Regions from separate parts of the Phytobacter sp. V91 genome, predicted to be linked through region 1. Evidence: predicted binding sites of a transcription regulator. Region 1 holds the regulator's gene; the other holds the start of a gene.

Region 1 (7,422 bases):
ATGACGCCGGGCGGCATCCGCGTAAGGCCTGATATTCTGGCGGTAGAAGCCCTGAATGTCATGCAATCACGCCATATAACATCTGTTCTGGTTGCCGATGGCGACCAGTTGCTGGGTGTGGTACATATGCATGATTTGCTGCGCGCAGGCGTCGTATAAAAAGGATGAGTAAATGAGTAATGTTGGTTCGTCGGTAGAGACCTGCTACGGTCCTGTTAGCACCCAGGTCATGGCGAAAGCGGAAAAAATTCAGCTGTTGATACTGGATGTCGATGGCGTGTTATCGGATGGCCTGATCTATATGGGCAACAATGGCGAAGAGCTGAAAGCCTTCAATGTTCGCGATGGTTACGGTATCCGTTGTGCATTAACATCTGGCATTGAAGTGGCCATCATTACCGGGCGAAAAGCTAAACTATTAGAAGACCGCTGCGAAACCTTAGGGATAGCGCATCTTTACCAGGGTCAGTCAGACAAACTGCTGGCCTACCGTGAGCTGTTGACGAAGTTTGCATTGCAGCCGGAGCAGGTGGCTTATGTCGGTGATGACCTGATTGACTGGCCGGTGATGGCAGAAATTGGCCTGAGCGTTGCCGTTGCAGATGCGCACCCGCTGTTGATCCCTCGCGCGGATTACATTACGCGCATTGCCGGAGGCCGTGGCGCCGTCCGTGAAGTTTGCGATTTATTATTACTGGCGCAAGGTAAACTTGATGAGGCCAAAGGGCAATCAATATGAGTAAAACCATACGTTGGGTCATCATCATGCTGGCGCTGCTCGTACTGGTACTGATTGGCGTCAATCTGGCGGACCGGGAACAACCGGCCCCCGTAAACACCAACAACAGTGATCCAACGTATAAAAGCGAGCATACCGATACGGTAGTCTACAGCCCGGAAGGCGCCCTGAACTACCGACTGATCGCCCAGCATGTGGAGTATTTCTCTACGGACGCGGTCACATGGTTTACCCAGCCAGTCCTGACGACCTTTGATAAAGACAAAACCCCTGGCTGGTCGATTAAGGCGGATAAAGCCAAACTGACCAACGACAGAATGCTTTATCTTTACGGCAATGTTGAGGTCAACGCGCTGACTGCGGACGCTCAACTACGAAAAATTACGACGGATAACGCCCAAATAAATCTGGTCACTCAGGATGTGACCTCCGATGACCAGGTGACGTTATACGGAACGACATTTAATTCCACCGGCCTGAAAATGCGCGGCAATTTACGCAGCAAAACCGCAGAGCTGATTGAAAAGGTTAGAAGCTCATATGAAATTCAAAACAAACAAACTCAGCCTTAATGTTGCCCTGGCCAGCGTCCTTTTTGCTGCCAGCCTTCCGGCGCTTGCGGTCACTGGTGATACTGAACAGCCAATCCATATCGACTCGGATCAACAATCTCTGGATATGCAGGGCAACGTCGTCACCTTCACCGGTAATGTTGTTGTGACCCAGGGCACGATCAAAATTAACGCTGACAAAGTTGTGGTAACACGTCCTGGCGGAGAGCAGGGAAAAGAGGTGATTGACGGTTACGGCAATCCAGCGACCTTTTATCAGTTACAGGACAACGGTAAACCGGTAAAAGGCCATGCCTCACATATGCATTACGAACTGGCCAAAGACTTTGTGGTTCTGACGGGCAATGCCTATCTTGAACAGCTTGATAGCAATATCAAAGGCGACAAAATCACCTACCTGGTGAAAGAGCAGAAGATGCAGGCGTTCAGCGAGAAAGGTAAACGTGTCACCACGGTTCTGGTACCGTCGCAGTTGCAGAATAAGAGCAACGATCAGAATCAAAACCCGGCTCCGGCGCAAAAAAAGAGTAACTAATACGTTATGGCAACATTAACTGCAAAGAATCTCGCGAAGGCCTACAAAGGTCGTCGCGTCGTGGAAGACGTGAGCCTGACCGTCAATTCGGGTGAGATCGTCGGCCTGTTAGGCCCTAATGGCGCCGGGAAGACCACCACGTTTTACATGGTCGTGGGCATTGTGCCGCGCGATGCTGGCAATATCATTATTGATGATGAAGACATTAGCCTGCTGCCGCTGCATGCGCGTGCCCGTCGTGGTATCGGCTATCTTCCACAGGAAGCGTCCATTTTCCGTCGCCTCAGCGTTTTTGATAACCTGATGGCCGTCCTGCAGATTCGGGACGACCTCAGCGCAGAACAGCGCACTGACCGGGCGAACGAATTGATGGAAGAGTTTCATATTGAACACCTGCGCGATAGCCTTGGCCAGGCATTATCCGGCGGTGAACGTCGTCGTGTAGAAATCGCCCGCGCCCTGGCGGCTAATCCTAAGTTTATTCTGCTGGATGAACCCTTTGCCGGCGTTGACCCGATTTCCGTTATCGACATCAAACGTATCATTGAGCATTTACGTGACAGTGGGCTGGGTGTGTTAATCACCGACCACAACGTGCGTGAAACTCTGGCAGTCTGCGAGCGTGCCTATATCGTCAGTCAGGGCCACTTAATCGCCCATGGAACCCCACAGCAAATCCTTGAAGACGAACACGTTAAGCGCGTATATCTTGGGGAAGACTTCAGACTCTGATAGGGTAGAGTTTATTGACGTGTTTAGTCGGAGAGTACTGCTCTGAATATGAAGCAAGGTTTGCAATTAAGGCTCAGCCAACAGCTGGCCATGACGCCGCAGCTGCAACAGGCTATTCGCCTGTTACAGCTGTCCACGTTGGAACTCCAGCAAGAACTTCAGCAAGCGCTGGAGAGTAACCCGTTGCTGGAACAAACCGATCTTCATGAAGAAGTGGAAACGCAGCAGTCTCAGGATAGCGAAAACCTCGACAGCGTAGATGCGCTCGAACAGAAAGATATGCCAGAAGAGTTACCTCTGGATGCCAGCTGGGACGAGATCTACACCGCAGGCACGCCTTCCGGTAGCAGCACCGATTACATTGATGACGAACTGCCCGTCTATCAGGGCGAAACCACGCAGTCATTGCAGGATTACCTGATGTGGCAAGTGGAGCTGACGCCTTTCTCCGACACTGACCGGGCCATCGCAACCTCCATTGTTGATGCCGTGGACGATACCGGTTACCTCACCGTGCCCCTGGAAGATATCCTTGAGAGCATGGGGGATGAAGAGATTGGCCTTGATGAAATCGAAGCGGTGCTTAAGCGTATCCAGCGTTTCGACCCGGTGGGCGTCGCGGCAAAAGATCTGCGTGACTGTCTGCTAATCCAGCTTTCACAGTTTGCCAAAGACACGCCCTGGCGCGATGAAGCGCAGCTGATCATCAGTGAGCATCTTGATCTGCTGGCTAATCATGATTTCCGCACCCTGATGCGCGTTACCCGTCTGAAAGAAGATGTACTGAAAGAAGCAGTGAATTTAATCCAGTCGCTGGATCCGCGTCCGGGTCAGTCAATCCAGACCGGCGAACCTGAGTATGTCATTCCGGATGTACTGGTTCGTAAACACAACACCCGCTGGGTGGTGGAACTGAACTCAGACAGCATCCCGCGTTTGCAAATCAATCAGCACTACGCCGCAATGTGTGGCGGTGCGCGTAACGATGCAGACAGCCAGTTTATTCGCAGTAATTTACAGGATGCGAAGTGGCTGATAAAAAGTCTGGAAAGCCGTAACGACACCCTGCTTCGGGTAAGTCGCTGCATCGTCGAACAGCAGCAAGCCTTTTTTGAACAGGGAGAGGAGTTCATGAAACCGATGGTGCTGGCGGATATCGCCCAGGCCGTTGAGATGCATGAATCGACCATCTCCCGTGTGACCACGCAAAAATACCTCCACAGTCCGCGAGGCATTTTTGAACTCAAATATTTTTTCTCCAGCCACGTGAATACCGAAGGTGGCGGCGAAGCCTCGTCGACGGCAATCCGGGCGCTGGTGAAAAAATTGATCGCCGCAGAGAATCCTGCGAAGCCACTGAGTGACAGTAAACTGACGTCCATGCTGTCCGACCAGGGCATCATGGTAGCGCGGCGTACCGTTGCAAAATATCGAGAGTCTTTATCCATTCCGCCGTCAAATCAGCGTAAACAGCTGGTCTGACCCAACCGATAAGGAAGACACTATGCAGCTTAACATCACAGGACAGAACGTCGAGATCACCGAGGCCCTGCGTGAATTTGTCAATGCCAAGTTCGCGAAACTCGAGCAATACTTCGAGAGGATTAATCAGGTCTATATTGTGTTGAAAGTGGAGAAAGTGACTCATACCTCGGATGCGACTTTGCATGTAAATGGTGGTGAAATTCATGCCAGTGCGGAAGGTCAGGATATGTACGCTGCTATTGACGGTTTAATTGATAAACTGGCGCGCCAGCTGACGAAACATAAAGATAAACTGAAACAACACTAATTGTCCGGGCATGAGCCTGGTGCATTTCCACCCTACCGCGACCCGGTAGGGTGACTGCACTGGCATTGCTCAGGTGAAATTATGATGAACAACGATTCCGCTCTACAATTGAGCAATGTCCTTAACCAGGAATGTACCCGTAGTGGCGTTCACTGCCAGAGCAAAAAACGTGCGCTGGAGATCATCAGTGAGCTTGCCGCAAAGCAGTTAAGCCTGCCGCCTCAGGTGGTTTTCGAAGCGATCCTCACGCGCGAGAAAATGGGCAGTACGGGTATTGGCAATGGGATTGCTATCCCTCATGGCAAGCTCGAAGAAGATACGCTTCGCGCGGTGGGTGTTTTTGTGCAACTGGAAACGCCGATTGCCTTTGATGCCATTGATAACCAACCTGTCGATCTGCTGTTTGCACTCCTTGTGCCAGCTGACCAGACAAAAACGCACTTACATACCCTCTCTTTAGTGGCAAAACGCCTGGCTGACAAAACCATCTGTCGCCGCCTGCGCTCTGCACAAAGTGATGAAGAACTGTACCAAATCATCACGCTGACAGAAGGCGAACAGGACGATGCGTAGCCAATTCGTCACCGTTTCATCCATGGCAGTGAGGAGAAATGGCCCATGGTCCTGATGATTGTGAGTGGTCGTTCTGGCTCGGGGAAATCCGTTGCGTTGCGCGCGCTGGAAGACATGGGATTTTACTGCGTCGATAACCTGCCCGTCGTCCTGCTTCCTGAACTGGCAAGAACCCTGGCCGACAGACAAACCTCAGCGGCTGTCAGTATCGATGTGCGTAATATGCCGGAATCGCCTGAAATCTTTGAGCAGGCCATGAGTAACCTGCCAGAGTATTTCTCGCCGCAGTTGCTGTTCCTCGATGCCGATCGCAACACCTTAATTCGCCGTTACAGCGACACCCGCCGCCTGCATCCGCTTTCCAGCAAAAATTTATCTCTGGAAAGCGCTATTGATGAAGAAAGCAATCTTCTTGAACCTCTGCGCTCCCGTGCGGATCTCATCGTCGACACTTCTGAAATGTCGGTACATGAGCTGGCAGAGATGCTGCGAACCCGCCTGCTTGGCAAGCGTGAACGCGAGCTGACGATGGTGTTTGAATCCTTTGGCTTTAAGCACGGGATCCCAATAGACGCCGACTATGTTTTCGACGTCCGCTTTTTACCAAACCCGCACTGGGACCCCAAACTTCGTCCGATGACCGGCCTCGACAGACCTGTCGCCGCCTTCCTCGACAGGCACACCGAAGTCCACAATTTCATCTACCAGACGCGCAGTTATCTCGAACTTTGGTTGCCGATGCTGGAAACCAATAACCGTAGCTACCTGACCGTGGCGATTGGCTGTACTGGTGGTAAGCACCGCTCTGTCTATGTTGCTGAACAGCTTGCCGATTACTTCCGTTCGCGCGGCAAAAACGTTCAGTCCCGTCACCGTACGCTGGAAAAACGTAAAACATGACCGTAAAACAAACTGTCGAAATCACCAACAGGCTGGGTATGCATGCGCGCCCGGCCATGAAACTGTTTGAACTGGTTCAGGGGTTTGATGCTGAAGTTCTCCTGCGCAATGACGAGGGAACGGAAGCGGAAGCCAGCAGCGTGATCGCCTTGCTGATGCTGGATTCAGCCAAAGGACGACAGATTGAAATTGAAGCAAATGGCCCTCAGGAAGAAGAGGCGCTGGCCGCGGTTATTGCACTATTTAATGCCGGATTTGACGAAGAGTAACCCTCTCCTGCCGGAGAGGGCCGCACGCTTCAATCACCAGTATTCAATCAATGGAGCCGGTTGCGCTCCAGAAATGTTTCCCCACCTAACTGACGCATCTGACGCAGGATCCACGCCTGCCGACTGCGCACATACCCCGAAGGCGCATCAGCCCGAAAGCGGTGGGGATTGGGTAACACTGCCGCCAGCAGTGCGGCTTCCGACATCGTGAGCTTGCTGGCAGGCTTATGGAAATAACGCTGCGCGGCCTCTTCCACGCCAAATACTCCGTCACCGAACTCAGCAATATTCAGATAGACAGTAAGGATCCGTCGCTTGGTCCAGACAACCTCCATCGTGAGCGTCAGACCCGCCTCCAGCCCTTTACGCAACCAGCTCTTGCCATCCCATAGCAGCAGGTTTTTCATCGTCTGCTGGGAAATTGTCGATGCGCCACGAATGCGGTTTTCATGCCGCTCATTATGCGACAGGGCTTTTTCGATCGCGCCAAAATCCAGACCCCAGTGTTCCGGGAAACGCTGATCCTCTGAAGCGATCACCGCCAGCGCTACCCAGGGCGAGATCTCATCCATGGAAACCCAGTCCGAATGCGCAACATAGCCAAAATCACCCGTAAGCCAGGCCTTCGCCTGCCGCTCAACCATCACCGCGGAGAAAGGAACGGGCAGAAAACTGAACAGAATAATGCCTCCGCCCCAGAAAATAGCCAGCGCCAGCGCCATCCGTAAAAGTAGTCGTTTGATCCGGATTTTAAGCGGACCACTCACTCCTCTCATTTCGTGAGTACCAGCACACGCGCCACCAACTTTTCAATGCCCGTTGCCGCCTCAACGATGTTCTGCGCCAGCATATACGCCGGGGTTGTCACCACTTTGTTATCTTCATCGACCACGATGTCGTCCACCGGGCAAGGCACATGCTCTGCGCCCATATCCTGCAACGCTTCCGCCGTGTCGATGTCCGTACCTATGGTCAGGCGTAGCGGGAAATCGAAAATTTTCGGCAGCATGGCCGGGGCAATGCAGATAAAGCCGAGCGGTTTACCCGCCTGATGCATCTCACGCGCCAGACGTTTTAGCCCGGCATCGACCACGCATTCGCCTCCCTGGCTTGCAAAATTGCTGAGGTTTTTTGCCGCGCCAAATCCGCCGGGAACAATGAGCGCATCCAGATCGTTTACTGATGCATGCGCCAGTGACTGGATAGATCCGCGGGCGATACGGGCCGCTTCGATCAACACATTTCGGCTTTCATTCATGGGATCGCCGGTCAAATGATTGATCACATCAGACTGGAGTTTATCAGGGGCA
Region 2 (7,422 bases), on a different contig from region 1:
CATGCTATCGATTTACCGGTGCTGGCATTAGAAGATGGCACGGGTCTTGCTCAACAAAAAGTACGTGAGCGTTGTATACAAGCCAAACGTGAGGACAATAGTGGTGCGATTGTTCTTGGCTGCGGCGGAATGGCAAATCTGGCGAGTGAACTGACACGGGAACTGGGTATACCGGTGATCGATGGCGTTACGGCCGCGGTGAAGATGGTGGAATCACTCATCGCTCTGGGTTTGTCTACCAGCAAATACGGCGATCTTGCGTATCCCAACAAAAAGCCGCTCTCAGGATGTTTTGAAATACTGAACTGAGCGTGGACGGAAAGGAGGTTGAATCAGCATGCAATCAGCAACGGACAAGCCAGTGTGGCATTTTACCGCTAACTACCCGCGCGATATGGCGGGCTACGCCGGAACCCCCCCTCATGCGCAATGGCCAGGCGGGGCACGAATTGCCGTGCAGTTTGTCCTCAATTTTGAAGAGGGCGGCGAAAACCATGTGCTGCATGGCGATGCCGGATCCGAGCAATTTCTGTCAGATATTATTGGTGCGGCCAGCTACCCGGCCCGACATATGTCGATGGACTCGCTGTACGAATACGGATCCCGGGCGGGTTTCTGGCGCATTCATAATGAATTTCAAAAACGCGGCCTGCCGCTGACCGTCTTTGGCGTGGCGATGGCGCTGGCGCGTAACCCGGAGATCGTTAAGGCGATCGCTGCGGCGGATTATGATGTTGTCAGCCATGGCTGGCGTTGGATCCACTATCAGGATCTGGATATCCAGACCGAGCGCCAGCATATGCAGCAGGCGATGGAGATCCTCACCACGCTGTTTGGTAAAGCGCCGCTGGGCTGGTACACCGGGCGTGACAGCCCGAACACCCGCAAGCTGGTGGTGGAGCAGGGGAGCCTGATGTACGACAGCGACTATTACGGTGACGATCTCCCTTTCTGGACAACCGTCGACCAGAAGCCTCATCTGATTGTGCCTTATACCCTGGATGCCAATGATATGCGCTTTGCTACAGCTCAGGGCTTTAATACTGCGGAACAGTTCTATACCTATCTGAAAGACAGTTTCGATGTGCTGTACGAGGAGGGAGAAACATCGCCAAAAATGATGTCGATTGGCATGCACTGTCGGTTACTGGGCAGGCCTGGCCGCTTCCGGGCTTTACAACGTTTTCTCGATTATGTGCAGAGTTTCGATGATGTCTGGATCTGCCGTCGTCAGGATATCGCTGAGCACTGGATGAAGGTGCACCCTTATACAGCGACGTGAATTTTCCCCTCACCCTGAAGCGGGTGAGGGGCCAGCAGTCACCCCATCAAACTGACATGCGCCGCTACAATCCGCCAGCCGTAGGGAAACTTCACCCAGGTTTGCATCTGGCGGCCGACGCGCTCGCTGTTCTCACGGGTAAATTCCGTGCTTGCGACCGCCATATCATCGCCGTAGGTGGTGATGGTGGTGTTACGCAGCAATCGATCCAGTCCGGTTGACGGACGCGTGTTGCGAAACTCGCGAATGGCCTCGATACCGTACAAGTTCTCCGTTGCGCCATAGCGCACGGTGCGTGGATCGGCCCAGAACAGTTCGTCCAGAACCTCTACGTCGTTACTTACCAGCGCCTGTTCGTAGCGATAAAATGCCGTCGTCACTTCATTGAGCACGGCTGGTCTGTCGATATTTTCTCTGTTCATCATGCATCCTGTGGATAAAGAATACCTGCCTGCTCCAGTCGCCATGCGGCCTGTAAGCAACGCGCTTCCTGCCAGGGAGCGGCAATAATTTGCACGCCAATTGGTAACCCGGATGCCGTTTTCACCGGTACTGTCACCACCGGCAGGCCGAGAAATGAAATGGGCTGTGTCAGCATCCCCATACTGGCTTTGACGGGCAGATCCGTCTGGTTAATGCGCATGGTGTTGGCCCCAATCGGCGTGGCGCTACAGGGAGTGGCGGGCGCCAGCAGCAGGTCGATACCGTTAAACAGCGGCAACGTTTGATCGCGAAACCAGGCGCGAAAACGCTGAGCCTGAGTATACCAGGCCGAAGGGGTCATCGCCCCGGCGAGTAAGCGCTCGCGGGAGTTAAGCTCGAAGTTATCGGCATCCGTGCGCAGCGCAGGCAGATAGTGGTTTCCCCCTTCAGCCGCAGAGAGTAAAAACGCCGCCGAGCGCGCCAGTTCAGCCTCAGGTAATACCCGTGTCTGCTCTGCGCCCAGTGCGCGCGCCACGGTGGCGACGGCTTCACGCGCGTCATTGTCACACCAGGTGGAGAAATAACCTTCCAGCACCGCGCAGCGCAGTGAACCTCGAGCCCCAAGGGCTGGCGTGGTTGCGCAAGGTTCGTTGTCTGACTGCCAGCTATCTTCAACGTCCTTTCCCTGCAAGGCGTCATAGACGCTTACCAGGTCCATCACGTTGCGAGCCAGCGGACCAATATGGTCAAGACTGGCGACAAATGGGTGACTCCCCACGCGTGACAGGCGACCAAACGTCGGCTTTAGCCCGAGCACGCCGCATAAGGAGGCCGGGACGCGAATAGATCCATTGGTATCACTCCCCAGCGAAAAATTGACCATCCCTGCCGCCACTGCCGCCGCCGACCCCCCGGATGAACCGCCGGCCACCCGGGAGGTATCGCGTGGATTACGCGTTGCCCCGTAGTGGCTGTTCTCGGTGGTGAAGCCATAGGCATAGGCATCCATATTCAGCGTACCCGCAAGCATCGCCCCACTCTGGTGAAGCTGACGCAACGCAAAGGCGTCTTTTGTCGCCGGAGGCTGAGTGCTGAACAGCTTAGCTCCTGCAAGCGTGGTGATACCTTCCACATCAAACAGATTCTTCACCGCATAAGGCACACCGGCCAGTGCGGGCAGTGTTTCGCCAGCAGCCCGACGCGCGTCCAGGTGTGCGGCCTCGGTGAGCATACGTTCCCCGGTAACGGCGGTGAACGCATTAATCAGCGGGTTATCCTGCTCAATACTGGCCAGCGCCTGTTGCGCCAGTTCACGGGCGCTAAAGGTTTTTGCCCGCAAACCCTTTTGGATCTCAGAAATGGATAAACTCATAGCCGATACTCTCCCGCGCCTTCCTGACGATGGGGGAGAGGGAAGGCCATCAGAGGCTCCGCCATTGCGGCAATGCGGGTCAGTTGAATTTCCAGCTCGGCCCGCCGGGCATCATCCAGCGGCACCGCCAGCAGTTGTTCCATCAGCCGGACATAACCCGGCCAGTCAAATTTGTTATCACTCATTATTGCTCCTTAAAAACCAGCTGCGCTGCCGTTGCTACGTGGATCGAATGCCCCTTCAAGCATGCCCGTGGGGTGGCGTACAATCGCCCCTGCATGACCGGTGGCCTCGCTCAGACCCGGAAGCCATTCCACATCGTGACCGAGATTGCGTAACGCCTCAAAAGTCTCAGCGCTGAAACGGCCTTCCAGTTTCAGGCTTTCTGATACCTGCCCCCAGGTGCGGCCCAGCAGCCAGCGCGGGGCGCATACCGCCTCCTGCAAAGGCATGTTTTGCATGATATGGCGGGTAAAAATGGCCGCCTGAGTCTGGGGTTGCCCGTCGCCGCCCATGGTGCCGTAGACCATAGTGCGCCCGTCTTTCAGGCGCGCTGCCGCCGGATTGAGAGTATGGAACGGCTGTTTACCGGGCATCAGCGCCAGCAGGTGATCCGGGTTGAGGCTGAATGCGGCTCCCCTGTTTTGCAGCAGAACACCGCTCTGCGGCAGAACCACGCCGCTACCAAACTCGTGATAGATACTCTGGATAAATGACACCGCCAGCCCGTTTTTATCAACCACGCCCATCCAGACGGTGTCGCCCGGTCCTTTGCCATTGCCCCAGGGGGCGGCACGAGATTCGTCGATGCTTGCCGCAAGGGTTTCCAGCGGGGCTTGTTCGAGCAGGCTTTGCACCGGCAGAGTCACATGGCGTGGGTCGGTGATATAGCGGTCACGCAGGCCAAAGGCCTTTTTGGTGGCCTCGACAATACGGTGGATAGTCTGTACTTCGCTGGCCTGCGCCATCTCCAGATGGTCGGTAATGCCAAGAATGGCCAGCGATACCAGGCCCTGAGTCGGCGGCGTCATATTGAAGACTTCGCCCTGGCTGTGGGCCAGTCGCAGCGGTACCCGGCGGTGAGCCCGATGGGCGGCAAAATCACTGCCGGTGAGCGGTAGGCCGAGCGTGCGCATCTCCCCGGCAATCAGCTCAGCCAGCGGACCGCGATAAAAACTGTCCAGCCCTTCGGTGGCCAGGCGGGTGAGAGTACGGGCCAGGCGTGGCTGACAAAAACGGCTACCCGCCTGCGGAATCTGACCATTGACCAGGAAAGTGTCGGCAAAGCCGGGAATGTCCACCAGCTCCGGATATTTACTTTGCGTGGCGCTGGCCTGGGAGTGCGTCACCGGGATCCCGTCGCAGGCGTAGCGGATAGCATCTGCCAGCAGTCGCGAGAGCGGCAACTGACCGCCGCCGAGTGAGGCCGAATATTTCAGCGCCTCATCCCAGCCGCTGAGCGTGCCAGGCACGGTTAATGCAGCCAGTGGTCCACGGTGAGGGATCTGCTGGTGACCCTGATAGAAATCCAGCGTGGCCATTTGCCCGGCGGCGCCGCTGGCGTCAATCGCCAGCGGCTCTCCTTCGGGAGGCACAATCAACCAGAACCCGTCGCCGCCAATACCGTTCATATGGGGATAAACCACCGCGATAGTGGAGGCGGCAGCAACCATTGCCTCAATCGCGTTGCCGCCGTGGCGCAGCACCGACAATGCCGACTCGCTGGCAAGGTGGTGGGGAGTTACCGCCATCCCGGAGGGGGCCATATTACTTTGCATCGTCACGCTCTCTTTTTCGGGTTAGTCAGAGAGCTAAGCAAGAGCTGTTCCAGATTGACGACCTGTGTTTCATTGTGTCAGCTTAGAGTGAAACGAAAGTTGCAGGAGGCGGTATGCAGCAGTTAGATGCGCGTTTGCGTGAGTGTTATGGCGAATTATCGCCGCAGGAACAGCGGGTTGCCTCGTTTATCATGGATCATTTCGACGATCTGGTGAGCTATAACAGCGCCGAACTGGCGCGCCTGAGCGGAGTGTCGAAGGCTACCGTTAGCCGTCTGTTCAAACGCCTGGGCTATAGCAGTTTCAAAGAGATGCGCGATGAGCTACGCACCCTGCGCCAGAGCGGTATGCCACTGACGGAAAACCGTGATGCGGTGCAGGGCAACACGCTGCTGGCGCGCCATTACAAGCAGGAGATGGCCAATCTTACCCAATGGGTAAATGCCCTCGACGCAGAGCAGTTTGGCGAAGTCGTGCAGGCCCTGAGCGAGGCGCGCCGGGTCTTTATTCTTGGCCTGCGTAATAGCGCCCCTGTCGCGCTGCACTTGCGCCAGCAACTGATGCAAAGCCGGGGGCAGGTCAGCCTCATCCCTCAGCCAGGACAGACGCTGGCGGAAGAGCTGGTGGATATGACCCCCGCAGACCTGGTGGTGGTGGTGGCCTTTCGTCGTCGGCCGCGGGTCATCCGCCCGGTACTGGAAGTACTGCGCAATCAGGGGGTACCCACTCTTGCCATCAGTGAACCTCAGGCGGCGGGAATTACCGCGCTCGCACGCTGGCATTTGGGTGTCCCGCTTGACAGCGTCTCAGCCTTTGACAGCTACAGCGGGGCCATGAGCCTCGTGAATTTGCTCTCTAATGCTCTGTTACATAACGCGCTGACCGAAGGGCGTCAGCGCATCCACCACATCGCTTCTTTGTATACAGAACTCGATGAACTGGAGCAGCGCTAAATCACCATGTTGGTGCTTTGGCACCAGCATGGTGATTTATTCTGGTGCGTGAGTACTGAAGAAAAACAGACAAAAAAAGAACGAATGCCTTTGGATACAGGGCTGGTCTCTGATATTTGTGTGTGGCACATTAGTTGCAGAAAGTAACGCAAAGAACCTTTTGTTTCACGACTCACGCTTTGTCTCCCAAAGGACGCGTCTATGTTTGATTCTCCACAATGCTTACAAATTAACCCTCCTCATCGCCTGTTGATGGGGCCGGGTCCCATTAATGCCGACCCGCGAGTATTACGCGCAATGGCGAGCCAACTGGTGGGGCAATACGATCCGGTGATGACCGGCTACATGAATGACGTGATGGCCCTCTACCGTGATGTTTTCCGTACCCGCAACCAGTGGACCATGCTGGTGGATGGCACCTCGCGTGCAGGTATTGAAGCCGTCCTGATTTCCGCCATCCGTCCTGGCGACAAAGTGCTGGTCCCTGTTTTTGGCCGCTTCGGGCATCTGTTATGCGAAATTGCGCGTCGCTGCCGGGCTGAAGTGCACACGATTGAGGTCCCGTGGGGAGAGGTATTCACCCCGGATCAGATTGAAGATGCAATTAAGCGTGTGAAACCCCGCCTGCTGTTGACGGTTCAGGGCGATACTTCCACCACCATGTTGCAGCCGCTGGAGCAGCTCGGTGATATTTGCCGTCGCCACGGCGTGTTGTTCTACACCGACGCCACGGCCTCGCTGGGCGGAAACGCGCTGGACACTGATGCCTGGGGGCTGGATGCCGTATCGGCAGGGTTGCAGAAATGCCTCGGTGGCCCGTCCGGCAGCTCGCCCATCACCCTCAGCCCACAAATGGAAGAGGCGATCCGCGCGCGTAAATGCGTGGAGCAGGGGATCCGCAATGACAGCCATCGTGATGGCGATGACGAGATGATCTACTCCAACTATTTCGATCTCGGCATGGTAATGGATTACTGGGGGCCGGAGCGGCTTAATCACCATACGGAAGCCACCAGCATGTTGTTTGCTGCCCGTGAATGCGCCCGCATCATGCTGGAAGAGGGGATGGATGCGCTGATTGCCCGCCATGAACTGAACGGCCGCGCCATGCTGGCAGGCATCCAGGGAATGGGGCTGGATGTCTTCGGCGACATTCGCCACAAAATGAATAACGTGCTCGGCGTAGTTATTCCTGCAGCCGTACACGGCGAAGAGGTGCGTAAGCGCCTGCTGGATGATTTCCATATTGAAATAGGCACTTCGTTTGGCCCGCTGCAGGGCAAAATCTGGCGTATTGGCACCATGGGCTATAACGCGCGCAAAGACTGCGTACTGCAAACGCTGACGGCGCTGGAAGCGGTGCTCAATCGCCTCGGGTTCCGTACCGTGCAGGGCGCGGGTATGCAGGCGGCATGGAATGTCTACGAAGGGGTTGTGTAATGATGACTGCCGATGAGGCCGACCGCGCTGCCCACCGGGTGATGACGCGCTGTGATGCACTGGCGGAAATCAGTGAAACGCCGGATCAACTGACCCGGGTGTATCTCTCTGCTGAACACCTGCGTGCCAACGCCCAGGTTGCGCAATGGATGCAGGATGCGGGAATGCTCACCT

The links. The regulator sigma-54, encoded in region 1, starts transcription at its own class of promoters, with help from an activator protein. The targets are predictions, from matches to a motif close to GTTGGCACANNTTTCGCTNT.
Region 2: ACSZO4_RS16115 (gamma-glutamyltransferase family protein) is a predicted target of sigma-54. The motif match lies at 4,890-4,909, and genes of this name have one in related genera.

Annotation. Positions count from the first base shown of each region.
Region 1 is NZ_CBFFRJ010000017.1:10,514-17,935, reverse strand. It holds gene kdsD (arabinose-5-phosphate isomerase KdsD) at 1-159, shown strand, start outside; gene kdsC (3-deoxy-manno-octulosonate-8-phosphatase KdsC) at 173-739, shown strand; gene lptC (LPS export ABC transporter periplasmic protein LptC) at 736-1,311, shown strand; gene lptA (lipopolysaccharide ABC transporter substrate-binding protein LptA) at 1,280-1,846, shown strand; gene lptB (LPS export ABC transporter ATP-binding protein) at 1,853-2,578, shown strand; gene rpoN (RNA polymerase factor sigma-54) at 2,627-4,060, shown strand; gene hpf (ribosome hibernation promoting factor) at 4,083-4,370, shown strand; gene ptsN (PTS IIA-like nitrogen regulatory protein PtsN) at 4,452-4,943, shown strand; gene rapZ (RNase adapter RapZ) at 4,989-5,843, shown strand; gene npr (PTS phosphocarrier protein NPr) at 5,840-6,112, shown strand; gene mtgA (monofunctional biosynthetic peptidoglycan transglycosylase) at 6,160-6,879, opposite strand; gene elbB (isoprenoid biosynthesis glyoxalase ElbB) at 6,885-7,422, opposite strand, start outside.
Region 2 is NZ_CBFFRJ010000078.1:1,190-8,611, reverse strand. It holds gene hpxA (allantoin racemase) at 1-309, shown strand, start outside; gene puuE (allantoinase PuuE) at 338-1,282, shown strand; gene hpxZ (oxalurate catabolism protein HpxZ) at 1,321-1,707, opposite strand; gene ACSZO4_RS16125 (AtzE family amidohydrolase) at 1,704-3,077, opposite strand; gene hpxX (oxalurate catabolism protein HpxX) at 3,074-3,262, opposite strand; gene ACSZO4_RS16115 (gamma-glutamyltransferase family protein) at 3,272-4,855, opposite strand; gene ACSZO4_RS16110 (MurR/RpiR family transcriptional regulator) at 4,969-5,808, shown strand; gene ACSZO4_RS16105 (pyridoxal-phosphate-dependent aminotransferase family protein) at 6,010-7,248, shown strand; gene hpxK (allantoate amidohydrolase) at 7,248-7,422, shown strand, end outside.